Linked DNA regions of Pedobacter sp. W3I1. The protein of the gene in region 1 interacts with the protein of each later gene in a pairwise test. Links are inferred from orthologs where the notes say so. Each region holds a gene or a part of one and is shown in the gene's direction. Other genes may lie near its edges. The genes, in order: QF042_RS15015 and recJ.

Region 1 (15,092 bases):
AGATCGCTCCCCAGGAGTTTTATTATTACAATCATAAAGGCAGTTATACCAACTGGAAAGAGCTGGGTAAATGGATTTATGACGATTTGTTAGTAGCACGCAAAGCCTTGCCACCTGCCACCATTGAAATGATAAAAGATCTGGTAAAAAACGAAAAAACAGAGAAAGATAAAGCGCGCAAAATCTATCAGTATTTACAAGATAAAACAAGGTATATCAGCGTACAAATTGGTATTGGCGGTTTTCAACCCATTGCAGCCAGCGAAGTAGACCGGTTGGGCTATGGCGACTGTAAAGCTTTGGTAAATTACATGCAAAGCCTGCTCAGTGCCGCAAATATAGATTCTTATTATTGTGTAGTATCAGCTGGTTCAGAAAAGAAAAGTATGGACACAAATTACGCCAGTATGGTTCAGGGCAATCATATTATCCTGTGTATGCCATTAAAGGGTGATACCACCTGGTTAGAATGCACCAGCCAAAAAATCCCATTTGGTTTTTTAAGCGATTTTACGGATGATAGATTAGTGCTTGCCTGTACTGCCGATGGCGGAAAACTATTACACACGCCAAAACTAACCACCGCTGAGAACTTACAGATACGTAAGGCCGACTTAAATGTTCAATCAGACGGAAGTGTATCTGGTAAAATGAATACCATTTACGCTGGTTCACAATATGAAAACCAGGAATCGTTGATTGGTAAATCAATAACCGAACAGCATAAACTATTAAAAGAAGCTTACAACATCGATAATATCGATTTCGAGGCAGTTTCCTTTGCACAGAAAAAAGACATATCACCTAAATTAACGGAAGAAGTAAGCATCAATATCAGAAATTATGCGCCTGTTAATGGAAATAAAATGTTTTTGCAGCTCAATGCATTTAATCTTAGGAGGTCGATTCCCGAAATAAAGAATAGAACCTTGCCTGTTTACATTAACCGTGGTTATACTGATGAAGATACCATAGTTTATACTTTACCAGATAATGTAAATACAGCGTTGATTATTGCACAAGACAAGGTTTTTAAAAGTCCTTTTGGTGAGTATGTATGTAAGGCAAGTTTAGCGGGTAACAAACTAACCTATTACCGGAAATTTATACTAAACGATGGTACATTTCCTGCTGCGCAGTATAATGAGTTTTCGAATTTCATTAATAATGTAAATTCTGCAGATTATTTAAAATTAGCACTTAGCTTAAAAAAATAGGCTGAAATCATATCTGCGGGAAACAAAAACAGGCTTTAGCTTAAAAAAACAATTCCAAGACCGATACCAATAATCATAATTAAATACATCAAAATTTCTGTTGAGGCAAATCTCTTGTACTTGGTCCAGAAAGAGTAATCATTTTCTTCGTTTGGCATTTTACATTGTTATAAGGCAAAAGTAGGCAAATAGATTTAATTATCGGGGTTTGTAAGTAGTAATCTCTTTGGCCATCCCCTTAAAGAGTATTACATGAAAGGGCCACATGGCATACCAATATGCCCTGCCCCACAAACCTTTAGGTCTAAAGGTAGCTATTTGTGATAAAAATGCTTTTCCATGAAATTCTACCAGTTTCAGTTCAAGCCATGCCTCACCAGGTACTTTCATTTCGGCATAAAGCAATAATCGTTTACTCTTTTTATCAGCCAATAAAACACGCCAGAAATCGAGTACATCTCCGGCCTGTAAATCGGTATTGCTGGTTCTTCCTCTTCTGGTGCCTACCCCACCAAACATTTTATCCAAAAAGCCGCGTAAATGCCAGAGCCAATCCATAAAATACCAGCCTCTATTGCCACCAATGCTCCAAATGTTTTCAAAAACTTCTTCAGCCTTGCGTTCAAAGGGCATTTTAACTTTATACTGTAAAGTTCCATTCTGTGGAACCTTAATCTGATCCATAAAATTCGAATTCAGGTAACCACGGTTTAATGCGTCTTTCCAACTCGAAACTATAGAGTTTTGATCAATCTTTTCAAAGGCGAGGTGTAAAGCTTCAGCATAAGTTAAACAATCCCTGGGCACCACATGCTGGATCCGGTTATCTTTACAAACCACTTCATTTTTCATGCTGTCTACCAGGCTTCGGGCAAGCGCATAAGGTACCGGAGTAATCATATTTAGCCATAACGAAGATAATCTTGGTGTTAAAACAGGAACGGTAATGATCCAGCGTTTTAATCCACGTTCTTTAGCATAGCCTAAAAGCATTTCCCGATAGGTCAGAATATCTGGCCCACCGATATCAAAAGTGTTATTATAGGCCTTATCATTATGCAGTACACCAATTAAATAAGCTAAAACATCACGTATACCAATTGGCTGGCAACGGGTTTCAACCCATTTGGGTGTAATCATGAAAGGAATTTTTTCAGTTAAATCCCTAATAATTTCGAATGAGGCACTACCCGAGCCAATAATAATAGCCGCTCTTAAAATGGTACAGGCTTTTCCTGATGATTTAAGTTCTGCTTCTACCGCTAACCTCGAACCAAGATGTTCTGAGAGATGTTCATCATTCGCAATCCCTGTTAAATAAATAATCTGTTTACAATTAGTCTCGCTTATTGCTGCTGAAAAGTTTTCGGAAGAAGCTTTTTCCATATCACTAAAACCAGTTTGGCTTGAAGACATGGAATGAACCAGGTAATATGCAGCATCAATATCTTTTGGAATTTCTTTTAAGCTTGCTGCATCCAGTAAATCGCCTGTAATAATCTTAACCTGATCACTTAAATCAGACGCTGAAATAAACCTGCGCTTATCCCTTACCATACAAACGATTTCGTGCTTTTCTTCTAACAATAGCGGCAGTAGTCTGGTGCCAATGTAACCGTTTGCTCCGGTTAATAAAATCTTCATGTGTACAGGTTTTATACATAACACCAAATAAAAAAGATTGTTAGTATAATTAATTTTCAGAAAATTAAATTTATATTCTTAAAAGCTATATACCCTGCCTTAAGTCACAGCAATGTAAAACCATTTGTATTTGCAACACTACAAAATTGTTTTGGGCAACATTTGAACGCAAAAACCGTATAAATAACTCAATATCAAACTAAACCATACTGAATGAAGAAATACATCCTGGACATTGCTACGATTTTTTTAGTGGGTATGAGCATTGTCGGAACAAGTTGGAAAGCGGTGGAGCTTCCAAAAACACAAAAAGAAGTAGTTAAGCAAATAGCTGCAGATAGCCTATACAATCAATATATCTCGAATATTTACCACCAGGTTCATTTAGATTCTGCCGGATTAAGCGAACAGGTTTTTGAAAAAGCCTTAACCGGTTTTTATAACTTGAAATATTCTGGTCTGTTACATGCCAAATCTATCTTAACCATTGCCGATTTCGATCAGGAAAGCAGTAAAAAACGTTTATATATTATCGATCTGGCAAGCAAAAAACTCCTGTTGAATACCTGGGTGGCTCACGGACAGAACAGCGGCGGCGATAAACCATCCAATTTTTCCAATAACATCAATTCAAATCAGAGCAGTTTAGGCTTTTATTTAACTGGCGAAATTTATTATGGAAAACATGGCCGTTCGCTTAAACTGGATGGCATGGACCAGGGTTTTAACAGCAATGCAAGGGAAAGAGCTATCGTTGTGCATGGAGCAAGTTATGTAAGCCAAAAAAGCATCGATCAATTGGGCAGACTGGGCAGAAGCCAGGGTTGTCCTGCCGTTCCTGCTAAGCTGGCCGATCAGGTGATCAACACCATATCAGACCGGACAGTGCTTTTTATCAACAATTCTGATCAGCAATATAATTCTTCTTTTTTGAATGAAACATTGGCCGCAAGCGTCATTTTAAATCAAGAGCAAATATTAACGGCTCAAATGGATTAATGACGCTTAATATTTTTGGCGTTTAGGTTTTTAGGGAAGATCCAGGTAAAGATCGTTTTACAACTGGCGAGCAAATCCCAAACCCAACGGTTACTGTCTACCCCTGTTTCGCCGCAATCTACAACCTCGGCACGCTTGAGCAGTTTTTTAACCAAAGCCTGAATCCATTTTATTTGTATTATACGGTTGAAGGATAAACCCAGGTAATCGCAGTAAACATGTACCAGGATTTCTACGATAAGCGAAGCGTTAGAAATAGCCAGTGCTTTGCCGAAATGCTGTTCATAGTCGGCTTTAATTGTATTTACCATCAGCTCAAACCTTGCCTCTACTTTTCCATCAAGATAAGCCCAAAGTTGAGCATTACTATACACGCGGATTAATTGAGGCTCGAGCCTAACTTTAATTTTATTTCCTGCCAGTTCATAAATTTTATCCATTCATTAAAAATCAATTGTAGCGGTTAGATGGAGAAATTACCGAATTGTTAATCAATTCGATATAAAAATTGCTGATACAAATGATGGACAAAGTTATTTGATAATTGTTTACCAAAACGAGTGTTAAATAGCATTGTGAGTAATTTTTTTAATCTGTTGCCGATATTTTAATCATCTTTGGGCTTGAAAAGATAAGCCATTCATGAAGATTGTAATTGCAGAAAAGCCCTCTGTTGGTCGTGAACTTGCTAAAGTTTTCGGAGCAACCACCAGAAAAGATGGATACATTGAAGGCAAAGGATATTCTTTTACCTGGGCATTTGGGCATTTGTTACAATTGGCTCCCCCTCAGGACTATGGTTTTATTGGCTGGAGGAAGCAACATTTACCCATGCTTCCGCAAAAGTTTAAACTTGCTGTCAGGAAGATTAAAACAAAAGATGGTTTTGTAGAAGATCCGGCAGTTCGGAAACAATTAAACACCATTAAAAAACTTTTCGATGAGGCTAGCGAAATTATTGTGGCAACGGATGCCGGGCGTGAGGGTGAATTGATTTTCAGGTACATTTATTATTACCTGAAATGCAAAAAACCTTTCAAACGCCTTTGGATCTCTTCGCAAACAGATGAAGCTATAAAAGATGGATTCAGAAATTTAAAACCTGGAACAGATTACGATACTTTATTTAATTCGGCCCATTGCCGCTCAGAATCGGATTGGCTGGTGGGGATGAATGCTACGCAGGCACTCAGTATTTCTGCTGGCAACAGAACAGTTCTTTCGTTAGGACGGGTACAAACACCTACCCTGGCCATGATCTGCGCTCGTTTTCTGGAAATTAAAAACTTCGTACCTCAAACCTATTATCAGATCAGCATTTTACTTTCTAAAGATGAGCAGGTTTTTAAGGCTATATCAACTTCGAATTATAAAGAAAAGGAAGAAGTAGAAAAACTATTTGCGCTTGTTGAGGATGTGGCTTCTGGCTTTCCAACAGGCGGAAACATTACGGCTGTAGAAGCTAAGCCGAGAAAAGAACCACCACCGCTACTTCATGATTTAAGCAGTTTGCAGCAAGAAGCCAATAAGAAAAAGGGATATACTGCCGATCAAACACTTAATATCTTACAGAACCTGTACGAGAGTAAATTGGTTTCTTATCCCCGTACCGGATCGCGTTATATTGGCGATGATGTTTTTGCCGGCGTTCCGGATTTGATTGCAAAATTTACCGATCATGCTGATTTTGGAAAACAAGCACAGTTTCTGCAAACGATCACTTTAAACAAACGAAGTGTTAACGCTAAAAAAGTAACCGATCACCATGCTGTTTTACCTACCGGCGAACAGGCTTATGGGCTAAGTGCAGATAAACAAGCCGTATACGATATGGTTGTTGGGCGTATGATTGAGGCTTTTCACCAGGAATGTATTAAGGAATTAACCAAAATAACCATTCAATCAGGAGTTACTTTTGTGGCCAATGGAACGGTAATCCGTTCTGCAGGCTGGCGGGCTGTTTTTAACGACCCTGAAGATGATAAAAAGGATGAAGACAATGCGGCCCTACCAAAGGTTGCCGTTGGAGAACAATTGCCTATAACCGAAAAATCTCTTTTAGAAAAACAAACTAAACCTAAGCCCATGTATAACGAAGCTTCGTTATTAAAAGCGCTCGAAACGTGCGGCAAGGAGATTGAAGATGAAGAATTACGTTATGCCATGAAAGATAGTGGTTTAGGTACACCTGCAACGCGTGCATCCATTATCGAAACCTTAATCACCAGAGAATACATTACAAGGGAAAAGAGAAATCTTGTCCCTACCAATAAAGGACTAGCTGTTTACGAAGTGGTTAAAGATAAACAGATTGCACAGGCTGAGCTTACCGGACAGTGGGAAAAAAGGTTAGAAGAAATACGTTCTGGCTCATCGGTAAAAGATTTTAAATCTGAAATTACAGAATATACCAAAACCATTACGCACGAGCTGTTACTTGCAGGGGCAAGTATATCAGGCAAACTCGCAGAAGAAAAGAAACTGGAAAAGGTTTAGCATCAACTACTTCATAGAATGTCAAGCAGGTATAAAAAGTAACCATTTATGGCTATAACTCCATAAATTCCCAGGCGCTGTGGTAGGCGTCCAATTGTTCTGCATAATGGATAAACTCAGCATAAAAATTAGATTTCGATAATGTGGAGCTGTCGCCAATAATAACCAGCTTTTTCCTGGCCCTCGTCATGGCAACATTCATTCTTCTCGTATCTGATAAAAACCCTATGCTTCCATCGCTATTACTCCTGGTTAAGCTGATATAAACCACATCGCGTTCCTGCCCCTGAAAGCTATCAATGGTATTTACAGCAATCTTACTACGATATGGACTTAAAATTTCATTTTCCTGAACCAACGCATTTAAAATCTGAACCTGCTGTTTATAAGGTGAAACAATTGCAATGGATGGAAAAGCATCTGTTGTAGAATTTGCGGTTAAATTGCCAACCAGGTTTGTTAAATGTTTAACCAAAAATGCGGCTTCATCTGGATTGGTGGTACTTGTTCCATCTAACTTTTCGTCGAAACTACAACCTGCCGTATCGATAAATTGAATCGGCTGATCGCCAGTAAATAATAAATGATCGGCAACAGAGTGATGGGCTTTTAATTCATTTTTGTAAAATACCTGCGATGAATAACCCATAATATCTTTGTTCATCCTGTATTGCTCTTTTAACAACACAACCGACTCTGGATGAAGGTTCACCGTTTTTTCTAATAAAGTATTACTTAAGCCATTTCTGGCTGCTTCATTTGATTTTATAGTTGGTGAAAGTTGAAAATGATCGCCAGCCAATATTACTTTCTGTGCTTTTAAAATTGGTATCCAGCAAGCCGGTTCTAAAGCCTGTCCTGCCTCATCAATTACAATGGTATTATACTTTAAATTCCGAACGGTATAATGGTTAGCCCCTACCAATGTGGCAGTAATAATCTGTGATTTGGCAAACAGATTATCCATAATGTATTGTTCCGTTTTTTCTACTTCTTTTCCAATTTTATGTGCTTCGTCGAACAGCGCCTTCCTTTGGTCGCGTTCTGCTTTACCAAAACTCCGTTTATATTTGTGGGCCATGTTTTTATACTCACTGGCCTGTTTTTTTAAAGCCTTAATCGTTTTCATCTCCGGATGATCGGCCATTTGATGATCAAGAGTCGCCGCAAGTAACCTCTCAGAAACCCTTGCCGGGTTACCCACACGGATTACTTTCAGCCCTTCAGCAGCTAACTTCTCCGTAAGTAGGTCAACAGCGGTATTACTTGGCGCTACCACCAGAATTTTTTGATCATTGTGTTTAACCAACGATTTTATAGCATGCACCAGTGTTGTTGTTTTTCCGGTTCCTGGCGGACCATGTACCACAGCTAAATGATCGGCTGCAATAATTTTATTCACCGCTAATTGCTGTGAGTCATTTAGTGTATTTGGAATAATAAATTTCTCTTCTCCCTGAAATGAAGGTTTTTCTCCTTTCGTTAAAATGCGGATCAGTTTATTTTCTGATTCATTTTCTGCCAGCTGTGTAGCCTGCTTAAGGGCATTCTGCATTTCGTCGTAACTGTTATTATCAAAAAGTAAGTCTACACCGAGTTTGCCATCTCTTGTCCAGTCTGGCAATTCATCAACACGGAAGCTGATTTTCATCCTGCTACCACTTTGATGATTGATAGTCCCCTCTATCCTATCTTCTTTGGCATCGTGATTAGAAAACAATACCACAGCAGATCCAAAACGGAACTGATGAGAAAAATCCTGATGGGTAGTTCTTTCCAACTCTACAGTTAAATAGTCACCCCGGCCTATTTCGGTATTCCTGATTGCAATAGGATACCAGGTTAAACCCAAGGCCCTCCTATCGGCCGCCGAAGTATTTTCTGTAAGTTTTAAGTACGATTGTAAATCTTCGTTGCGTTCGGTATCAAGCAAATCCTGAAGTTTTTTGAAATATTCTTTTGGCAAGACGAAAGGGGTTAATTGTTTAAATTGGTTAATCGGTTAATTGTTAGATTTCTTTATTAATAACTGAAAACTGCCAATTGTAACCTGAGTGATTGTTTTAACTCAAAACTGTCTGATTCTAAAGGTATCAAACGCTTAGCGCCATACGCATAGCACTACAAAACAAGCTCCTGATGCAGTCTTAACAAAGTCTCTTCGGCATCATCGCAGAAGCCTGGATGTACTTTTGAGCATTGCACTACAGTACTTCTGGTTGCGGTAAGCCACCTAAACCGGGAAGCCTGATCGTACTGCCCAATGGGGCCTGATCCTTTTGCAGCCGCACTTATTCTTTCAAATGCGCTTAAGTTCTCTTTTAGCGCTTCTAGATCTACCTCAGCAGAAAAAGCCATTATTCTTTTCTCATCTAAGGCAAAAATACTTTTTAAAAACTTTTGCTTCGCACAAAACAAAATAATGCCCACATTAATAAATTCTTCACGTTCTACCCTGGGCATTACGCGAATCACAGCATACTCAAATAAGAATTTCCCTTGCATGCTGTGCTTCTTTTAAAAATATAGTTGAATGAGCTAATCTGGTAGTAAGGAAATGTGTATAAGCATTGCGATGTTCCACTTTGCTTTCAAAATTCGTTTCGCCTTCCAGCCAGTCATCAGGAATTAAATTAATAACCGCTTCTATTTTTTCGCGACTAAGTAGTTTACTAAACTCTTCATTTACAGTATCCAATTCAGTAGCCCAGGGTAACAATACATGGTCTTTTACCAAAAAGAAAGGTTTAATAGCCTGCTCTTCCCAATTTTGCCAGGAATGATGAAAATATAATGCAGCACCATGGTCTATTAACCAAAGTTCTTTATGCCACAGTAACATATTGGTGTTTCTGCAGGTACGGTCCATGTTGGTTAAAAAACAATCAAGCCATACAATCTGCGAAGCAAGTTTGGCATCCACCGTAGTTACCGTTGGATCGAATGTTATTGCTCCAGATAGATAGTGCAACGCCAAATTTAAGCCAACGCTGGCCTTTAGCAGATCCTGGATTTCTTCGTCTGGCTCTGTTCTCCCAAAAGCTTCATCTAAATTGGCAAAAACCAATTCAGGTACACGTAAACCTAAATAGCGGGCTATTTCACCGCCAATTAATTCAGCAATTAAAGCCCTGGTACCTTGTCCTGCTCCTCTAAATTTCAGTACATATAAAAAGTTATCATCAGCCTCAGCAATAGCGGGCATAGAGCCACCCTCGCGTAAAGGCGTAACATACCTGGTTACATTTACCGTTCTAAGTTGTAAATCGTTCATATCTGCAGATAGAATGGCCATTTATTTTATTTAGGCACAATTCTAAACTTGCTGCAAATTTAGCAGAATTCCAACAATAAATTGGTCAAAGTTTAGTCGTAAAGATCCTGATGAAATCTAGCGATCAACCGTTAAAAAGTAATAGCTTTTTTTTGAAGCGCAAAGCCTGCAACCATTAGCAAGGTTCAGTCTTGATGGCTTGGACCCGTATTTTAGTCTGAAGTCCAAAGTCTGAAGTCCAAAGTCGGTAGTATTGAGTCAATTGTTGAGAGTAGACTGCCTACTGCAAGGAAAACTGACATAATAGCAAAAACCTGAGTAAGCTAAACCCGACCATAGTGAAATGCCCTCGATTTTTCATCGGGGCAGAAACGGGGGCGGAACTACCTTAAGCTAAGAACCACTGAAATTGCTTTCCAAATCATAGAGATGATCATTTATAGTTAACCATTTCCTGTGCATACGGTAACCCAGCTATTCATGCCCTAAATAAGCATTTCCAGCAGGAGTCATGGATGATGACCATTGTACCGAATCCCGGTTAATTTTAATCAGGCCCATGCTTTCTAATTCTTCATACTCTTCTTCCATCCCACCTAAAACCGAAGAACTAACCTGTTGATTGATTACCTCAAGTAGAGATATGATTTCTGATCTTTCCATAATAAATAATTAGATATGTTTTAATTAACATAAATATAATCAAAATGTTTATCGCTTAATAAACATTTTCAATGGTTTAAGGTTGTATTGATACCCCAATTTGATTACTATGGAAACACACCTCTATTACCTCTTTATTATAGCTTTGCCTGTAGCTTGCATAGCCTGGACAGTTACCAAAGAAGAAATTTTCAAAGAGGCGCGTGAATTCTGTATAGACCGTTCTAAAAACTGCAATCAGCTGGCGAAAAGAAAATTCTTTTATGTATTTACATGCGAATACTGCTTTAGCCATTATGTAACCCTGATTCTGCTTTTTATTACAAAATTCACTTTAATTTACCCGGATTGGCGTGGCTACATTATTTCTTTTTTTTCGATAGTATGGATTGCAAATGTTTATATGAGCCTATACAACATTATCCGTATCGATTTGAAAAAGGAAAAGATCAAAGTTCAGAAAGAAGAATCAACACTTAAAAACGATTGAAACCATTTGTAATGGCAGCTGTTTTTAAGGTATAATCTGATATTTATGCCATCGTCAGTGATCAAATATTTTAGTTATGATGCTGCTACCGAAGCATTGAAAATCACCTTTGTAACCGATATGGTTTACCTCTATAAAAATGTTCCTGAACGCATGTATAAAATGTTAAAGGCTTCGGGATCGAAAGGAAGATATTTTAACCGCCACATAAAAGATAAATTTAAATTCCAGAAACTGGAGGAGGAATAATATGCCCGAAGGCCCGTCTATCGTAATATTAAAAGAGTTAATTAAGGAGTTACATTTGGGGAAACCTGAGGTATTGGAGGTAACAGGCTATGTAAAAAACCTCGATAAAGATAGATTGCTCCACAAAAAAATTCAGGATTTCAAAAGTTGGGGAAAACATTTCCTGATTTGTTTTAGTGATTTCACAATACGGATCCATTTTATGCTGTTTGGCAGCTATTCAATTAACGAGCGCAAAAAAGCACCATTACAACTAGGGCTTATATTTAAAAAAGATGAACTAAACTTTTATACCTGTAAAGTAGATTTGCTAGAGGGAAATGTTAATGAACTTTACAACTGGGAAAACGACGTCATGGCCGACGAATGGAATGGCCAAGCAGCTCTAAAAAAATTAAAAGAAATGCCAGATGCTATGGTTTGCGATGTATTGCTCGATCAGCAGATTTTTAGTGGTGTAGGCAATATTATTAAAAATGAAGTTTTATATCGCATCCGAATACATCCCTTAACTAAAATAGGGAATTTATCTCCGGCAAAACTGCAATCGCTGGTTAAAGAAGCCAGAAACTATAGCTTCGACTTTTTAAAATGGAAAAAAGAATATACTTTAAGCAAACATTGGGAAATTTATAACCAAAAGGAATGCCCGCTTCATCATATAATTGAGAAAAAGGAATTGGGCAAAACCCACCGGCAAACCTATTATTGCAACCAATGCCAAAAACTATATTAATAGGTGAAAAATATTTTCCTACTCAAAAATTCCATTCAAAAAACATAAACTACTAAAAATTAATAGTTTACTTTATTGCATCACTTTTTTCCGAACACTGAACTATAATCTTAAAGTAAAAGAAATGATAAACTTTTAGGATTTTTGTAAACTAGTCTTATATTTGTCCTCGAGAGCGTTAATTTAGATACGGGTATATGGCTTAGGCTGTATGCCCGTTTTTTGTTTTAGCAGTTGATGCATGCGCTACAACCTGATCTAAACAAATTCTTAACCAGGGTGTATAGGCGCCTGGATTAACAGCAATATCTTGTGTCAACGTTTCCAAATCCATATACTTAAAGGTTTCTACTTCATCATGGTTTATAACTGGTAATTTATCACTCATACCAAAAAAAACGTGATCTATCTCATGTTCCGTTAAGCCATCTTCAAATATTGCTTTATAGGTAAATTTAAACAGATAGTTCAATTCGCAATCCATCCCCATTTCTTCCATCAATCTCCTTTTTGCTGCGTGGATATTACTTTCTCCAATCCGGGGATGACTGCAACAGGTATTCGTCCATAAGCCCCCTGAATGATATTTACTTAGTGCTCTTTGTTGCAGCAACAATTCGCGTTTAGAATTAAAAATAAAAACAGAAAAGGCACGGTGTAATACACCTTTTTCGTGTGCTTCCATTTTATCCATCTGCCCTTTCGGCACATCCTCCTGGTCAACCAGAATAACTTGCTCTTCCATTCAAATTACATTTAACTTATTACGGATAAGCGAATCAAACATTAAACCAACTTTATGGGTGTTTGAAATTCTTATCCTTTCAGTCATAATTTTTTCAGCACTTAAACGCTTTATCTTGGCGAATAATTTTTTATAATAGATATAAGACAAATATACCCCATTTCTGGAAGCTGTAGGCAACAGCTTAATACCGGTTAATGCGATAGCAAATTCTGTTTCAATTTCTTCTTCAATTTCTTTTTTCTGATGATCGCAGAAAAGTGCTAGATTAACATTGGGAAAATAATTACGGCTAAGGGTTTGATGATCGGCTTTAACATCCCTCAAAAAATTAACCTTCTGAAATGCAGAACCCAATTTCATGGCATAAGGTTTCAATTGTTCGTAATCTGCACCGCTGCCATGGGTAAAAACTTTTAAGCACATCAACCCTACTACTTCTGCAGAACCTAAAATGTATTCGTTGTAAAGTTCGGGCGTATATTTTTGGGTAGAAAGATCCATCTCCATACTTCTGAGAAAAAGAACAATCAGCTCCTGATCTATCTGGTATTGATTTACAACCCTTTGAAATGAATTTAAGATGGGGTTTAAACTAATGCCCAGGTTAATGGCTTCGAAAGTATCCTCCTTAAATTTATCCAATAAAAAATTCTTGTCATAATGATGGAAGCTATCTACAATTTCATCTGCTAAACGTACAAAGCCATAAATAGCATGTATGGGTTGGCGCAGTTCTTTACCAAGAAAATAAATACCATAAGAAAAGCTGGTACTATACAACTTAGTGGTAAGCCGGCTACAATCGGCAGATAGTTGATCAAAAATTTCTTTCATGTAAAACAGGGTATTGTATTGTTTTTTCAAATTCGTCGAGTGTTTTAAACCAGTTGATGTGATCGATATTGTTTAGTTTACCGATAACCTGACCATTTCCGGCAAGATGGATTTTAGCGGATGAGCATATTTCAGATAATTCATCTATGTATTTTTGTGCTGCAGGCGCCAATCTGGATTTTATCATAAAAAGCAAAACATGGTCTACATTCAATGTCGAAAATACACGCTTAATAGAATCCAGCGGAACTTTGCTTCCTAAAAAAATAACTTGGTGATGATGCATCCTCAGCATATAACTGGCAAAAAGCAGCCCAATTTCGTGATCCTCGTCTTCTGGCAAAAAAAGCAGCCAACTTTTGCCAGCATGCCTTGTTAACGGAAGACTATCGATATGGGTAAATAATTTTTGACGGATAATGTTTGATAGAAAATGCTCGTGAGCGGGACAAATATCGTCTTTTTGCCACATTAACCCCAAACGAACCAACAATGGATACATAATTTTCCGGTAGCAATCAGAAAGTCCCAACTGATCAATACCTTGATCAATTAAATGATTAAAAGCGTGCTCATCGAAAGCTAAACCATACCGGATAAGTTGTGAAACATAATAGTCATCTTGCTTATCATCAGAAGGATAAGAAAATTGCTGATCGAGGAGTTTATCAATCGCCTCATCTGAGAGGCTGCAGATTTTAGAAATTTTTAAGCCGCTTTTATTTAAACTTACAATGTTTAATAGTTTTCTGAGCTGCTTATCATCATATAAACGCGTATTGCCTTCAGATCGCATCGGACTCAGCGCATTGTACCGTTGTTCCCAGATCCTGATGGTATGGGAATGAATGCCCGAAAGCTGTTCAAGATCTGAAATGGAGTAAATCATTATTTTGTTTAAATATATTAAATAAAATCTAAACAAAAAAAAATAAGAAAAAGTTTTTTACTAAACGTGCAACCGATGTATTGTCGGATATTTCGGTGTTGATGGTTTAATTTAGGCCATATACATTAAATGGTCCTATTAAAACATAGTAAACTGAACCGTAGGTTACGGTTAAATTAGAAAAGAGTGAAGCGATATATTAAAATGCTTTTTCGGTAAGTAATACACCTTTTTCACCATTACCTGTTTCTATGGTATGTACGTGTTTGTACGAATGGCTTAAGAAATCGTAGCCATGCTCCCTTTGTTTAATAGCCACTGTGCTTACCGGATAATTTAAGTTAGTTTGCATGCACTGCAAACTGCCGTTGGCCAGCAGAAGAAAATCACAGTCGTAACCTTGCTCCTGCAGTTCAATAACCTTTTTGGTAATAGATACGTTTAATCTGTTGGTGGTGCGGATTCTATTTTTCATGGGATATTGTTTTAGGTAATAGGGATAATTATTTTGGTTATTAAATACATCTATTACTAACTACGATTCAAAATGCAATATATTGTTATACAAGCAATTAAATTATTTTGTTTTATTTATTTCGCAAAAAAAATCATTGTCGATTTTTGCTAATCATGTTTCTTGCAGGAAAAAAACATATACGTATCATATTTACTACAAAAACCGACTAAACATCATTACAGGCCTAAAATAATTTCTTTATTTAAAAAGCAACCTATAATTTCGCTTAACCTTAAAACACACCTAATGAAATTAACATGTATCGTAATTGATGACGACATTCACGCCGTCAACGGTATAAAATCATACATCAATAATCTCACAAACATTCATTTA
Region 2 (15,164 bases), 2.2 Mb from region 1 along the record:
ACAAACGACATGTTTGAGCTTGGTAAATATAAAACTTTAGCGAGTAAAGGCTTGGTGACATTGGATTTGAAAGCAGCTAAAAAGAAGTTCCTTTCAAAAGATAGCAGTTTCGTTTATCAGATTACTTTAACTGACAAAGCGAGCCCATTGGTGTTGAAACAGGATGGAGATAAGGCAACCGTAAAAGTGGTAGAATATGTTTTAGCCGATGAAAAGCCTGTAGATTTTGCGCAGGTAAACTCGAGCACTGCAAAAGTTACCGTATCACTTAAAATGACAACTACCGATTTTGAACCCTTTGATAAAGACGCCAATAAAAACAGCAACTTCATTACCAAAACCTATAAATTAAAGTTGAGCAAAGATGAGGGCTGGAAAGTGCAGAAATAGCTAAAAGACTAAAGTTGAAAGACCAAAGATAAGAGCGTAATGCCTAATGCGCCCTGCAACCTCTGTTTCTTGTATTGTCTTGCGTGTTTAAACCCGACAGCAGCGAAAATCCTTTTTGTTTGCAGCAACCTTCAGCATGACAATGGAGTAGCAAAAAGATTGTAGCGAATGGCGGGAACAGACTTGAATTTTAGCACAGCCATTGCTTTTCAAACTTATATGATATGCAAAAATTAATTGCGAATTTTTTCCCACAGATAGGTTTTAATCTTCTTAAAAAAATCTTCTTTTTTTGGTTTTTCCTTACCATCATGAGTTAAATCATTGTCGTAATGCTTTTGGAGTTCAGTAGCATAATCTTTTTGAGATTGATTGCCTGAATTTAGCATCTCAATAAAGCGAACCACATTCGAATTCAGTGTACTGTTAAATGAAACGGCATAATACTCGCTCCGTTCAGATGGGGTTTTATTGTTATTGATTTCGTCTGAACCGTTTTCTGCAAAGCAATCGGCATGAAGAATTAAAGGGTTTAATTTTTTTAATCTTTGCGTGCCTTTGCGTTCATTTCTCCAGGGATGTTCGTTTTTATAAAGTTGAGCAAGTAGGAAATCTTTTCTCCAAAGTGTAATCTGGTGCGACATTAGAAATTGTGATGCTACATTGTCAAGCGCTGCAATATTAAATCCTTCGATAAAATTAGCCGTTTCTTTGGTTTTGTAAACGCTTGAACTATGGAGCTTAACCTGTTGCCAGCCGTTTTTATTAGCCTGTTCGAACAGGATTGTAAAAAATTTAGGATTAACCAGTTTACTTAACCACATATCTTCCTGGAAATAGAGGATATACTCCTCTTCTAAATTTGTTAATAGTGTTATTAAACGGTCGGCCCATTCGCCCTCACCTGATTTGATATTTCTAAAACCATTCACTTCCACTTCTTTTACTTCCGTAGCGAAATAATAGTTGCATGGTATTTTAAAATCCCAGTTTTCTGAGAAAGCGTAATCAAAACCTTTATAAAGAAATTCATAACGATCGCAGGCATGAACTAAAAGTGCGACGTTATTTTTAGCTATTGGCATAAGTAGGGCATGGTAGGTAAAATGCTTTTCAAATTTATAAAAATGCTTTTCCCCTTTCCTTTAGTAGCTGATATTTTACGTTGCAGACCTCTATTGATTTAGCGCAATTAGTTTCAAAAAGATTGAAGTTAACCATGGCGACAAACTTAAATTTCAGTACAGTTACTGCTTTCCAAATAATCAGTTAATGTATTAAAAATGAACAAACGTTTGTCTTCCTGTTTATGCATAAAATCTATCTACTTTGTCGCTTTTAAGTATAAATAGGACACCTTTTTTACACTGATTGATAGTGAAATACAGCTTCGTTTTTGCTACCTTTGCACGCAAATTTATTATTCATACCGCATGAGCTTAAATATCCATTACAAGGAAGATTTTCAAAATCGTCATATTGCACCAAATGAGGCAGATACAGCCGAAATGTTGCAAGCTGTTGGCGTAAATTCTATTGATGAGCTGATTGAACAAACTGTTCCGACAACAATTAGGTTAAAACAGCCTTTAAACTTGCCTGCAGCGAAATCAGAAACTGAATATCTTGGTGCTTTAAAACAAACTTCATTGTTGAATAAAGTTTTCAAAAGCTTTATCGGTCAAGGTTATTATGATACCATTACCCCAGGTGTAATTTTACGTAACGTATTCGAAAACCCAGGATGGTACACACAATATACGCCATACCAGGCAGAAATTGCTCAAGGTCGTTTACAGGCTTTGTTAAATTTCCAAACCATGGTTATCGATTTAACCGGAATGGAAATTGCCAACGCATCTTTATTGGATGAAGGTACTGCTGCTGCCGAGGCGATGTTTATGCAATACAGCTTGCGTAAAAATCAGGCAGCTAAAAAGTTCTTCGTTTCAGAATTGCTTTTCCCTCAAACAATCGATATTTTAAAAACACGTGCTAATCCTTATGGCATTGAGCTGGTTATTGGAAGTCATTTAGATTTAGTAGCTACTGAAGATTTCTTTGGTGCAATTGTTCAGTATCCGGCAGGAAACGGTGAGGTTTTCGATTACAAAGACTTTGCATCAGCGTTGCACAACCAGAATATTAAATTAACGGTAGTTGCCGATATTTTAAGCTTAACCTTATTAACGCCTCCGGGCGAGTGGGGAGCTGATGTAGTAGTTGGTACTACACAGCGTTTAGGTATACCAATGGGTTTTGGTGGGCCACATGCTGCATTTTTTGCAACTAAAGAAGAATATAAACGTAATATCCCGGGTCGTATCATTGGTGTAACCATTGATAGCCATGGCGATTATGCTTTACGTATGGCTTTGCAAACGCGCGAGCAGCATATCCGTAGAGATAAAGCAACATCAAACATCTGTACTGCACAGGCATTATTGGCCATTATGGCTGGTTTTTATGCTGCTTACCACGGTCCGAAAGGATTAAAAGCAATTGCAGAACGTACGCATGGTTTGGCCATTAGTTTAGCCTCTACCTTAAAGGGTTTAGGTTTTGAGCAGTTAAATGCTGCTTATTTCGATACGATTCGTTTCGATTTAGGCGATTTAAAAGGCGGTATCCATTCAGGATGTATCGATAACGAAATCAACTTAAACTATGTTGGTAACGTAGCAACCATTTCGTTCGATGAAACCAGCACTTTCGAAGATGTAGCTTTAATTGCTAAAATATTTGCTAAAGTCAAAGCTATCGCAGCAGATCAGGTTGAAGTGGTAGAAAATGTAGAAACCGTTATTCCAGCTACATTACAACGTACTTCTGCTTATTTAACACACCCAATCTTTAATCTGCACCATTCAGAACATGAAATGTTGCGTTACATCAAATCATTAGAAGCTAAAGATTTATCGCTTTGCCACTCGATGATTGCTTTGGGTAGCTGTACCATGAAATTAAATGCAACAGCAGAAATGATCCCGGTTACCTGGTCTCACTTCGGCCGCATCCATCCGTTTGCCCCTGCCGATCAGGTATTAGGTTATTATTCTGTTTTTAACGAACTGGATAAATGGTTAAGTGAAATTACCGGTTTCGCTGCGATGAGTTTACAGCCAAATGCTGGTGCTCAGGGCGAATATGCTGGTTTAATGGTTATCCGCGCTTATCACCATGATAGAGGCGATTTCCACCGTAACGTAGCGTTAATTCCTGCTTCGGCACATGGAACAAACCCTGCTTCTGCGGCAATGGCCGATATGAAAATTGTTGTAGTTAAATCTTTAGAAAACGGTAACATCGATGTTGAAGATTTAAAGGCAAAAGCAGAATTACACAAAGACAACTTATCGTGTTTGATGGTAACTTATCCATCTACTCACGGGGTATTTGAAGAAAGTATTATCGAAATCTGCGAAACCATTCACGCTAACGGTGGACAGGTATATATGGATGGTGCAAACATGAATGCGCAGGTTGGTTTAACAAGTCCGGCTAATATCGGTGCCGATGTTTGTCACTTAAACTTGCACAAAACATTCTGTATCCCTCATGGTGGTGGCGGTCCTGGTATGGGCCCGATCGGTGTTGCCAAACACCTGGTTCCTTATCTTCCTGGTCATACTGTGGTTGATATTGATAAAGGAAAATCAATTTCTGCAGTTTCATCTGCACCTTGGGGCTCGGCTTCGATCTTGATCATCTCTCATGCTTATATTGCGATGATGGGTGCTGAAGGTTTAACTAATGCCACTAAATATGCAATTTTAAACGCAAACTATATGAAAGCGCGTTTAGAGCAACACTACCCAGTACTTTATTCAGGTGCTCAGGGACGTTGTGCACACGAGATGATCTTAGATTGCCGTTCGTTTAAAGCGTTCGGAATCGAAGTTACCGATATTGCCAAACGTTTAATGGATTACGGTTTTCACGCACCAACGGTTTCGTTTCCGGTTGCGGGTACGTTGATGGTTGAACCTACAGAATCGGAGCCTAAACATGAATTAGACCGTTTCTGTGATGCCTTAATCGCGATTAAAAACGAAATTACCGCTGTAGAAAACGGTATATTAGATAAAATAGATAACCCATTAAAAAATGCGCCTCATACGGTTTCGGTAATTACGGCTAACGAATGGGATCATGCTTATAGCCGTCAAACAGCTGCTTTTCCACTCCCTTATGTGTTAGAACGCAAGTTCTGGCCTTCAGTTAGTCGTGTTAACGATAGCCATGGTGACAGGGCATTGATTTGTGCTTGTCCGCCGATAGAGAGTTATTTAGAAGAGATCGTACCTTAGTAAGGTAGAAGGCGGGAAGGTAGAGGGTTTAAGGTTTTTTGCAGGGTGCGTAAAGCATACAGCAGAAAATCTTAAACCTTTTTTTTGTGATTGTTACGCTGAACGTTGTTGAAGTTAAGAAGAGATCTTCTCTCGCGATATCGTCATTTCGAGCGGAGTGCAGCGAAGTCGAGAAATCTATCTCAAGATAGATCTCTCCATTCCACTGCGTTTCAGTCGAGATGACGATTTTTCTTATGAATATATCAATGGAAGATACAAAGCATTTTTTTTTGGAAACGAATGTCACTTTCCATCTGAGGCTGCAACCCTGCCATTCGCTTCAATCTTTTTGTGGTTTCTGCTCTCGTTACATCGTCATTGCGAGGAGGAACGACGAAGCAATCTTTTACTGTAAGTGCAAACAAAAAGGATTTTCGCTGCTGTCAGGTTTAGGAATGAAGGGGTTTGAAGTGTAAAGTAATAGGTCGAGAGAGCGATTCAATTATTCAATCTATCCTTAAAGATCAGCTGCTTTTGCCCCCATTTTGTCAGCTTCTTTTTCCAGGCCAGAATCATCAGTAATAACTTCATTAGATTTGAGCTGAGTGCTTGCTTTAACCCTGCCTTGTGTTTGTTGTACTACATGCCATGCTTCGTGCGGTAAATGTTCTTCCTGGCCCGATGCTAAATGGATGTCAATACCCTGTGCGTAGGCCAAAGCAGCCAATTGTGCAGGTTTATCCGAATTGAAGTGGACACGAACATCATCCATCGAAATACCCGAAAGTGCTTCAATGCCATTTTTTAACTTGTCTGGTAAATTTTTCTTAGCCATGCTTTAGTTGCCCGATTTCAATGCCTTTTATAGATCAAGGTTTCTTCCTATTTAAATAAACCTTCAGAATTAACATTATAACCTAAAACTTTAATCTGGTCGTTTTCTGCAGTTAAGGTAACTGTTTCTTTTGCTTGAAATTTTGCTCTTTCTACAACATAATATAGTACATACTTTGCAGATGGATTTGAGCCTCTGATTACTTTCGTTTCCCAGTGATCTAACTTTTTGTTTTTTATTTCACCTAGCTTGTTTACAGCCCCGGTTAAATAGTCATTTAATTTTTGTGTGCTGGTTGTTGCTTTAAATTGATCGCTAAGAAGAGGGCTTAGATTTTTCAAATCATTTTTCTCAACCAAAGCGTAAAATTGATCTGCTACTTTCTCTGCATCTTTTTTATCTTCCTCGCGATTGAGGTAAGCGCTATTAAAGTTGCATCCGGTTAAGGTAAAAAATAAGCATAGTAGGTACAGAGCAGCGTAAAATTTATTTTTCATGAATGGGTCTGGATTTTAATTTTTTAAAGATATGATATTATTTTTTCTAGAACGGAAAACCTTATGCCTTAAACCTTCAGCCTTCTACCTTTCTATATTTCACATTAAAAAGTAAACAAATTAAACCTTCACTACAATTGTGCAGTCAATAGAATGATTTTAAATAAATCCGATTACTTTTGAAAAAACTTAACATAGGTCAATAACAAGAGATCGGCAGTTAATCTATATTTGTATCAAATTTTAAAAAACCAGAAAATGAAATTAAAAATTAGCTCAATTTTTTTATTAGTAGCAGTAGTAGCCTTGTCAGCTTTTAAAAACCCTACTAAACCAGTAACTTATACTGTAGATGCAGCAAAATCGACCATCACTTGGGTTGGTAAAAAAGTAACAGGTTCTCACAACGGAACTGTAGCGTTACAATCAGGTACTTTAGCCGTTAACGGTAAAAATGTAACTGGTGGTACATTTGTGATTGATATGGCTTCAATTAAAGATGCTGATGGCAGCGCTAAATTAGAAGGTCACTTAAAAGCAGATGATTTCTTCGGTACAGCTAAATTCCCAACTTCAACCTTCGTAATTACTAAAGTGGTCGGTTCAGGTGCTAATGTAACGGTATCAGGTAATTTAACCATCAAAGGTATTACTAAACCATTAAGCTTCCCTGCAACTGTAACGGTTAATGCAGATGGTACAGCTTCAGCTTTGGCTGGTAAAATCGTTGTTGACAGAACTAAATATGACATCAAATATGGTTCTAAATCATTCTTCGACAGCATTGGCGACAAAGCAATCGATGATAACTTTGAATTAGCTGTTAAATTAGTAGCTAAAAAATAATTATTTCCGTCTCGGAAAAAGAAAAGCCTCGGCATGTGTCGAGGCTTTTTTTGTGCCAGCTGAAGCAGGCAACAATGAATGATTGGTAAGTAAATCAGGTGACGATGAATTTCATTGTGGTTCGGCTTTAGCCAACCACGATTTAAGAAAAATAATAAATCGCCTTTTTAGCCTCAAGTATACTAAATCCATTATAGGTCTGTTTTCCCCTAAACCCTAAACCCTAAACCCTAAACCCTAAACCCTAAACCTACCTAATCCTAAATCCGCCCTCAACAGCATCAACAAAACCGGTTGCGGCACTTTTGCCATGGTAAAATAAACATTCCCAGTTTTCTTCAGCTGCTCGTTTTCCAAATTCTTTACGCAGTTCCATTGCCTTGCGGCCATCGAAATCATATTTGGCTATAAAGTTTTTAACCAGCTCTTCAGGTTCAGGCAGTACGTCACCTCCAAAAAATATTTTCTGTTTGCCTTCTGTTAAAAGGAAAACCTGGTGATTGGGGCAGTGTGCGCCTGTAAATTCGAAAGCAGTGGTTTCATCTAATGCGCCATCGCCCTCTACAAATTTTAATTGAGCGTTACGCTGAACAAAATCGAAAATATCGGTATGGTAAGAAGATGAAGTGCTGCTAAATGCCGTTTCCCACTCACCACGGTTAATTACATATTCTGCATCAGGGAAACTCAGTTCGACTTTATCATTCCCCTGTTTATGGATCATTCCTCCGGAGTGGTCGTAATGTAAATGTGACATTAAAACCTTGGTTACATCAGTCGGGTCGAAACCCGCATTGCGGATATTTTTATGTAAAATCAATTCACCATGGTCATCACTAAACCCCAAACCTGTATCAAAAAGTATCAAATCATTCTTCAGCTCGACTAAAAAAGGCTGAACGCTAACAAATAGTGATGCGGGTCTATCTTTAAAATGATGTATGGCAGGGTCGAAAGGAACAAATTTCTTTGACGCATCAACTGAATAGGTGCCTTCGAATAGGGTATGAACTAGCAAAATGTATAAATTTATATGTTAAGATTTGTTGCTGATTTGATTTCATCTATGACATATGAAACTACTACTTTAACGATACTATCAATGTTGTGTTTTGATAAGAAAGTTTTATAAGGTAAAATGATTAACTCTTCATTTTTGAATTTATTTGAAATTCTATAATTATAGCCATCAAAATCAATCTGTAAAGTATAATTTATGTCTTTATGTCTTATTGTTTTCTTAAGAGCAGTACAATTAAAATTTATAATTGCTGCTTGTATTTCGTAAGCCTTGAAAGAACTTCCAAACAAAAAGTCATCTGACGTGAAAAATAATTGATCATGATATCCATTTGGCTTAACATGTGAGATTTGTATATTACATTCCGCTTTTACAAATAGATCTTTTATTTTGTCAATTTTTGAATTAAGCTCGAGAAACAAGGGGATAATACTGTTTTCCATAACGTTTGCAACATCCGAATAAGTTTTTTCTTGCTCAAATTCATTCGGGACTTGGTTAAGTTCCTGTTTCAATAATTCCAATTCCTTATCTAAATCATCATCCTCATCGATATCTTCTCCTTTAGCTGCTTTAATGCTCAAATCTAAACTCCATAAAAGCTGATTTCCAATATATTCAACAAAAGTACTTAAATCTCCAGTATCTGCACGGTTTAATGCAGCCAGATAATCTTTTTTAGCTGCACTTTTAATAATGACTAAAGGCAGATTATTTTTAGCAAAAACATAATTCATTAAAAGTCTCGCGGTTCTGCCATTACCATCATCGAAAGGATGGATCCGCACAAATCGGTAATGTAACAGTGCTGCTAAAAGTACAGGATCTTCTGTTCCGTTGTTTTCATTGAACCAGGCAACAAGTTCGGCCATTTCTTTTTGCACATCACCTGGAGCAGAATAACTAAAAATTTCTCCGTTAGAAAGTCTTACCGAATTTGGTGTTTTTTTATATTCACCTGGTATGATTTGTTTACGCGTATCTTGTCCATCTGCAGTGATGGCATCTTTCCAAAATGGTTTAACCAAGATTTTTGCATTTAAATCTCTTATGAAATTTTCCAATAAAGGTCTTTCTGTTTCGGCTGCTTCTTCTTGGATCATGCGTAAAGCAACATCATGTGCCTGCATTTCCTGATACTCACGATAATCGTGCGTTCCTTCTGTTTGATCAAAAATTAACAATAATTCAGTTTCGCCATAAGTTAGGGTATTGCCTTCTAAATGATTGGAATTAAAATTAAATTCTAAACGAAACTTCTTATCAAGTTTGGCTTGATTTTCAGGGCTTAAAGGCTTTAAGGAATTAAGCAGATCTGATTTTTCTTTAATTTCGGATAGCAAGTTTTTAGAAAGCATTGGCAAAGATTTAACTATTAATGAAAGATGTTAAATTAAGAATAATCTATAAACAAAGGTAACAATCTAAACTTGAGTATTTGTTTTGGTAAAAGCTTGGATACTTCCTTTTTTTGTAAAATATGATGCTTAAATTTCCAGCATGAATCTCCGAATCTTAATTTTTCTGCTGGCTATAAGTTTTTCTACACAGTTAAAAGCACAGCAAAAACCCAACGTAATTATCGTATTGGCTGATGATATGGGTTATGCCGATATTTCATGTTATGGAAGTCCGCTGATTAAGACGCCGTTTTTAGATGGAATGGCTGCGAATGGGATTAAAGCCACAAACTTTGTTACCACTTCACCAACCTGTACACCATCAAGAGCATCATTGCTAACAGGAAGATACTGTAGCAGGATGGATTTGCCATGGCCAATAGGCCCGGGCGATAAACGTGGCATACCTGAAGATGAAATTACCATTGCGCAGATGCTTAAACAATCAGGCTATGCTACTGCTTTAGTTGGAAAGTGGCATTTGGGCGATCATGGTGTTTCGCTACCTAATAAAAAGGGTTTTGATGAATTTTATGGTCTTTTGTATAGTCACGATTATAGAGCGCCTTACGTAAAAACGGATACCACGATTAAAGTTTTCAGAAATAATAAACCAGAAATTTACAAACCGCACGATAGTATTTTAACCAGTTCTTACACCCGCGAATCGATCAAATTTATCAAACAAAGTGCCGCAGCTAAGAAACCGTTTTTCCTGTACCTGGCGCAAAACATGCCACACTTACCTGTTGCCTTTGCGGCACAAAAAAGCCGAAGAATACCTTCGGCAGGTGGCGAACTGGGCGACGTGATTGAAGATATGGATGCCGGTTTAGCTGCAATCTGGAAACAGGTAGTCGCTTCCGGGCAGGCAGATAATACCATTTTTATCTTCACCAGTGATAATGGTCCCTGGATTAATGCGCCACAACGCATGTACGACGATGGTTTTACCAGGTTTTACCATGTGGGCTCAGCTGGAGTTTTTAGAGGATCGAAAGGTATTTCTTATGAAGGCGGACACCGTGTTCCCTTTATTGTATATTGGAAAGGCCATACACTTAATAATACCCAGTTAACCAAGCCCATTTCAAATCTGGATGTTTTTCCTACACTGGCCGAGTGGACAAAAAGCAAATTACCTCAAAAAGTGTATGATGGAGAATCGGTTTCAGCTTTGCTTACAACCAAAAATTACGATAAACCGCACCGCCCAATCTACTATCATAATTACGTTTTAGAAGGCGTAAAAGATGGCGACTGGAAACTGAGGATTACCAAAAAAGGCGATAAAGAACTTACTGAGCTGTACAATTTATCGTGGGATCCGGCTGAACGTGTAAATTTAATTGATGATGCAAAATATGCAAGCCAAAAGGCACATCTGATCAAGCTTTATCAAGAGTATCCCGGAAATTCCAAGTAAAATTTAACTTTTTGTTTTTAAAGGTCTTGTTCGTCAACCCATTAGATATTGCCTCCATCATATCCAATTAAAATGTATATTTACTGTTCGGAGACAGAATAAATGGAAAAAAGATGGGTACTGGCATCAGATTGCAATGATGCTGCGATAACAAAAATAGCAGAACAACTTAATATAGATCGCTCACTTGCACAAATACTCGTACAACGGAATATTTGTGATTTCGATCAGGCCAAAGATTTCTTCAGGCCAGATCTTGACCATCTTCATGATCCTTTTTTAATGAAGGATATGGATGTTGCTATAGCCCGCATTGAAACTGCATTGTCCAATCACGAAAAAATACTGATCTATGGCGATTATGATGTAGACGGTACAACTTCGGTTGCACTGGCCTTCAGTTTCTTTTCGCAGCTCACTAAAAACATCGAATATTATATTCCCGATCGCTATCTGGAAGGGTATGGCATTTCTACCGCGGGGATTGATTATGCCAGTGAAAATGGGTTCTCTTTAATTATTGCCTTAGATTGTGGAATAAAATCTATCGATAAAATTGATTACGCCAACAATTTAGGTGTCGATTTCATTATCTGCGATCACCATTTACCCGGAGATGAACTGCCTCAAGCCATTGCTGTTTTAGATCCTAAACGTTCAGACTGTGAATACCCTTTTAAAGAACTTGCAGGCTGCGGTATTGGCTTTAAACTTGCGCAAGCTTATGCGCAAAAACATCAGCTTCCGAAAGAAACTTACCTGCAATATTTAGATTTAGTGATGGTAAGCATCGCTGCTGATATTGTTCCGGTAGTGGGCGAGAATAGGATTTTAGCCTATTATGGCTTAAAAAAATTAAATACCAATCCATGCGAAGGTCTGCGTGCCCTGATGGAAGTGTCGGGTAAAACCGAAAACTACAGCATTACCGATGTGGTTTTTACATTAGGCCCGCGCATTAATGCCGCCGGAAGGATAGACCATGCTAAACATGCAGTTGCCATGTTGCTTTGCCAGGTAGATGGAAACGCATTGGAGCAAAGCGAACTAATAAACCTTAAAAATACAGAGCGTAAAACCTACGATCAGGACATTACCCGCGAGGCATTGGCTTTAATTGGGGAAAGTGATATCCTGATCAACAAAAAAACTACCGTTGTATTTAACGAAAACTGGCATAAGGGGGTAATCGGAATCGTAGCTTCGCGTTTAACTGAAAAGTATTATCGCCCAACAATTGTATTAACGAAATCTAACGGACATGTAGCAGGTTCTTGCCGATCGGTGGTTGGTTTTGATTTATACGAAGCTTTAAGCGGTTGTGCCGATTTATTGGATCAATATGGTGGACATAAATTTGCAGCAGGTTTAACTATGCAGCAACACAATGTAGATGCCCTTGCTGATAAATTTGAAGAAATTGTATCGGCCAGTATCACAGAAGAACTCCTTACACCGATGATCAGGATTGATGCTGAAATCGAACTGGCGCAGATAGATGGTAAATTCTATCGCGTTTTATCGCAAATGGGACCCTTTGGCCCAGAAAATATGGCTCCTATATTTGTTACCCATAACGTATATCTCGCACAGCACGCCATGGCTGTTGGCGCAAATCATTTAAAAATTAATATAAAACAACAAAATTCGCCTATTTTTGAAGGCATTGCATTCGGATTGGCCGAATTTGAAAATCTTTTACAACCAAAAGTGCCATTTTCGGTTTGTTATACGTTAGAAGAAAACGTATGGAGAGATAAGAAACGTTTGCAGTTAAATATTAAAGGAATAAAAGTTAATTAACTATTTCCAAGGTGTCATCCTGAGCCCGTCGAAGGACATTTCGACAAGCTCAATGTGACAGACCAAGGATAGCAATCAATATATGATATTAAGAGCCGAAAATCTCGTTAAAAAATATAAACAGCGTACCGTTGTAAACAATGTTTCCTTCAATGTAAGTCAAGGAGAAATTGTTGGTCTTTTGGGCCCCAATGGAGCCGGAAAAACAACTTCATTTTACATGATTGTGGGGCTGATCAAGCCAAATGAAGGCCGTATCTTTTTAGAGGAAGAAGATATTACCGAAGATCCGATGTACCGAAGGGCACAAAAAGGGATCGGTTATCTGGCTCAAGAAGCATCTGTTTTTAGAAAACTTACTGTTGAGGATAATATCCTGGCCATTTTGGAAATGAGCAAATTGACCAAGGAAGAACAGCGTGATAAACTCGAAGAACTAATTAACGAGTTTAGCTTGCATAAAGTGCGTAAAAACCGTGGCGATTTATTATCGGGAGGTGAACGTCGCCGTACCGAAATTGCGCGTGCTTTAGCCGCCAACCCTAATTTTATCTTATTAGATGAACCTTTTGCAGGGGTAGACCCAATTGCGGTAGAAGAAATCCAAAGTATTGTAGCCAAACTGAAACATAAAAATATAGGAATCTTAATTACCGATCACAACGTACAGGAAACACTTTCCATTACCGATAGGGCATACCTGCTTTTTGAAGGTAAAATTTTGGAACAGGGTGTTCCTGAAGTATTAGCTGAGAACGAGATGGTAAGAAAAGTTTATCTTGGGTCGAACTTTGTGCTGAAACGTAAGAAATTTGATGTTTAATATTAACCAATTCTTGTCCCGGTTTTCAGGAATAAAGATCATAAACACAGATAAAACTATTTCAGGTAAAGAGATCAGATTATTGTTGCAACAAAAACAACAGTATTTGTGTTTATCTGTCAACATCTGTGGTAAAAATCAGCTGTTTATTTTTTAATATGGCATTTGTAAATTCAATTTTTACCTGGTTAATGAAAAAGCGGATCCACCAGATCGAGCTTTTTATGAAATATCCGTACGATGTTCAGGAAGAGTGGTTCCATACCCTGATTGATAGTGCCGAAAATACCGAATGGGGCAAACTGTACGATTATAAATCAATCTTAACTCCACAACAATACCAGGAGCGTGTTCCGATCCAAAATTACGATACCTTAAAACCTTATATTGAGCGCATGCTTAATGGCGAACAGAATATTCTCTGGCCGTCTGATATCAAATGGTTTGCAAAATCATCAGGTACCACAAGTGATAGGAGTAAGTTTATTCCTGTTTCTCCGGAATCGTTAGAGGAATGCCATTTTAAAGGTGGTAAAGATATGCTTTCCATTTACTGTAATAACCGTCCCGATAACCAGATGTTTACCGGGAAAGGTTTGGTTTTAGGTGGCAGCCATCAGGTTAATCAGTTAAACGAAGATTGTTTTTATGGCGATTTATCTGCCGTATTGATTAAAAATCTTCCCATCTGGGCTGAATATTACCGAACGCCCGATATGTCTATTGCTTTGATGGACAATTACGAAATCAAGATGGATAGAATGGCTGAAGCCACCATCAATGAAAATGTAACCAGCATTTCGGGCGTACCCACCTGGACTATTGTACTGGCCAAAAAGGTGCTCGAACTTACCGGGAAGCAGAATTTACTGGAGGTTTGGCCAAACCTCGAATTGTATATCCACGGTGCGGTAAACTTCGCACCTTATCGTGAGCAGTTTAAACAGCTCATCCCATCCGATGAAATGTACTATCTGGAAACTTATAATGCCTCCGAAGGATTTTTCGGCATTCAGGATCAGGATAACTCAGAAGAAATGTTACTGATGCTGGATTATGGTATTTTCTATGAATTTGTGCCGATGGAGAATATCTGTGAAGAAAATCCAAAGGCATTGATGCTGGGTGAAGTTGAATTGCATAAAAATTACGCCATTGTTATTTCTACAAACGGTGGTTTATGGCGTTATATGATTGGTGATACCATTCAATTTACTTCTCTTTCTCCTTACCGCATTAAAATTACCGGGCGTACCAAACATTTCATTAATGCCTTTGGCGAAGAAGTGATTATTGATAATGCAGAACAGGCCTTAACCAAAGCTTGTCAGGAAACCGGTGCCGAAATTAAAGATTATACCGCCGGACCTATTTACTTTAAAGATGAAAAAGCTGGTGGGCACGAGTGGATCATAGAATTTGATAAACAGCCGAATGATTTTGAGAAATTTGTTGATGTTATGGACAATACACTCCGCGAGGTGAACTCTGATTATGATGCCAAACGTTTTAAGGATATGGCTTTAGCCCGCCCCAAAGTGCATAATGCGCCTGCCAATACCTTTTATAATTGGTTAAAAGCAAAAGATAAACTCGGCGGACAGCATAAAGTACCACGTTTAGCCAATGAGCGAAAATATGTAGATGATATTTTGGAGATGATGAAATCATCTTAGCATATTATTGATTATATTTGTTTTAGTTCACAATGAAAAATATGGAAGCGACAGGGAAATTGACAAATGTTCAGCTAGAGCTATTAAAATTATTTCAATATAATTTATCCGATAATCAATTGAATGATATTAAAGAAATGTTGACCAAATATTTC

What was found.
Region 2: the proteins of QF042_RS15015 (region 1) and recJ interact in binary tests that used the Escherichia coli proteins (3 or more experiments, as listed by UniProt). The link is inferred for Pedobacter sp. W3I1 from one-to-one orthologs.

The regions. Positions count from the first base shown.
Region 1 is NZ_JAUSXN010000001.1:3,613,883-3,628,974, forward strand. The notes cover bases 4,046-6,929. They hold QF042_RS15015 (DNA topoisomerase 3), read left to right. Parts: upstream 4,046-4,502; coding sequence 4,503-6,356; downstream 6,357-6,929. Other genes in these bases: QF042_RS15010 (hypothetical protein), read right to left, coding at 4,046-4,300; QF042_RS15020 (AAA domain-containing protein), read right to left, coding at 6,409-6,929. Also shown: QF042_RS14990 (DUF3857 domain-containing transglutaminase family protein), read left to right, coding at 1-1,217; QF042_RS14995 (hypothetical protein), read right to left, coding at 1,253-1,375; QF042_RS15000 (SDR family oxidoreductase), read right to left, coding at 1,416-2,861; QF042_RS15005 (murein L,D-transpeptidase catalytic domain family protein), read left to right, coding at 3,075-3,860; more of QF042_RS15010, read right to left, coding at 3,857-4,045; more of QF042_RS15020, read right to left, coding at 6,930-8,322; QF042_RS15025 (DUF3037 domain-containing protein), read right to left, coding at 8,478-8,861; QF042_RS15030 (HipA family kinase), read right to left, coding at 8,839-9,651; QF042_RS15035 (hypothetical protein), read right to left, coding at 10,105-10,293; QF042_RS15040 (hypothetical protein), read left to right, coding at 10,403-10,783; QF042_RS15045 (KTSC domain-containing protein), read left to right, coding at 10,829-11,032; QF042_RS15050 (endonuclease), read left to right, coding at 11,034-11,768; idi (isopentenyl-diphosphate Delta-isomerase), read right to left, coding at 11,971-12,513; QF042_RS15060 (phytoene/squalene synthase family protein), read right to left, coding at 12,514-13,350; QF042_RS15065 (MerR family transcriptional regulator), read right to left, coding at 13,334-14,239; QF042_RS15070 (hypothetical protein), read right to left, coding at 14,439-14,714; QF042_RS15075 (LytTR family DNA-binding domain-containing protein), read left to right, coding at 15,003-15,092.
Region 2 is NZ_JAUSXN010000001.1:5,852,833-5,867,996, reverse strand. Bases 10,204-13,159 are described here. They hold recJ (single-stranded-DNA-specific exonuclease RecJ), read left to right. Parts: upstream 10,204-10,809; coding sequence 10,810-12,510; downstream 12,511-13,159. Other genes in these bases: lptB (LPS export ABC transporter ATP-binding protein), read left to right, coding at 12,593-13,159; QF042_RS23925 (sulfatase-like hydrolase/transferase), read left to right, coding at 10,204-10,707. In the rest of the region: QF042_RS23965 (hypothetical protein), read left to right, coding at 1-390; QF042_RS23960 (hypothetical protein), read right to left, coding at 624-1,475; gcvP (aminomethyl-transferring glycine dehydrogenase), read left to right, coding at 1,824-4,700; QF042_RS23950 (DUF4157 domain-containing protein), read right to left, coding at 5,200-5,517; QF042_RS23945 (hypothetical protein), read right to left, coding at 5,565-6,014; QF042_RS23940 (YceI family protein), read left to right, coding at 6,273-6,860; QF042_RS23935 (MBL fold metallo-hydrolase), read right to left, coding at 7,111-7,878; QF042_RS23930 (Fic family protein), read right to left, coding at 7,890-9,239; more of QF042_RS23925, read left to right, coding at 9,382-10,203; more of lptB, read left to right, coding at 13,160-13,333; QF042_RS23910 (GH3 auxin-responsive promoter family protein), read left to right, coding at 13,492-15,009; QF042_RS23905 (hypothetical protein), read left to right, coding at 15,042-15,164. UniProt on the Escherichia coli protein: Single-stranded-DNA-specific exonuclease.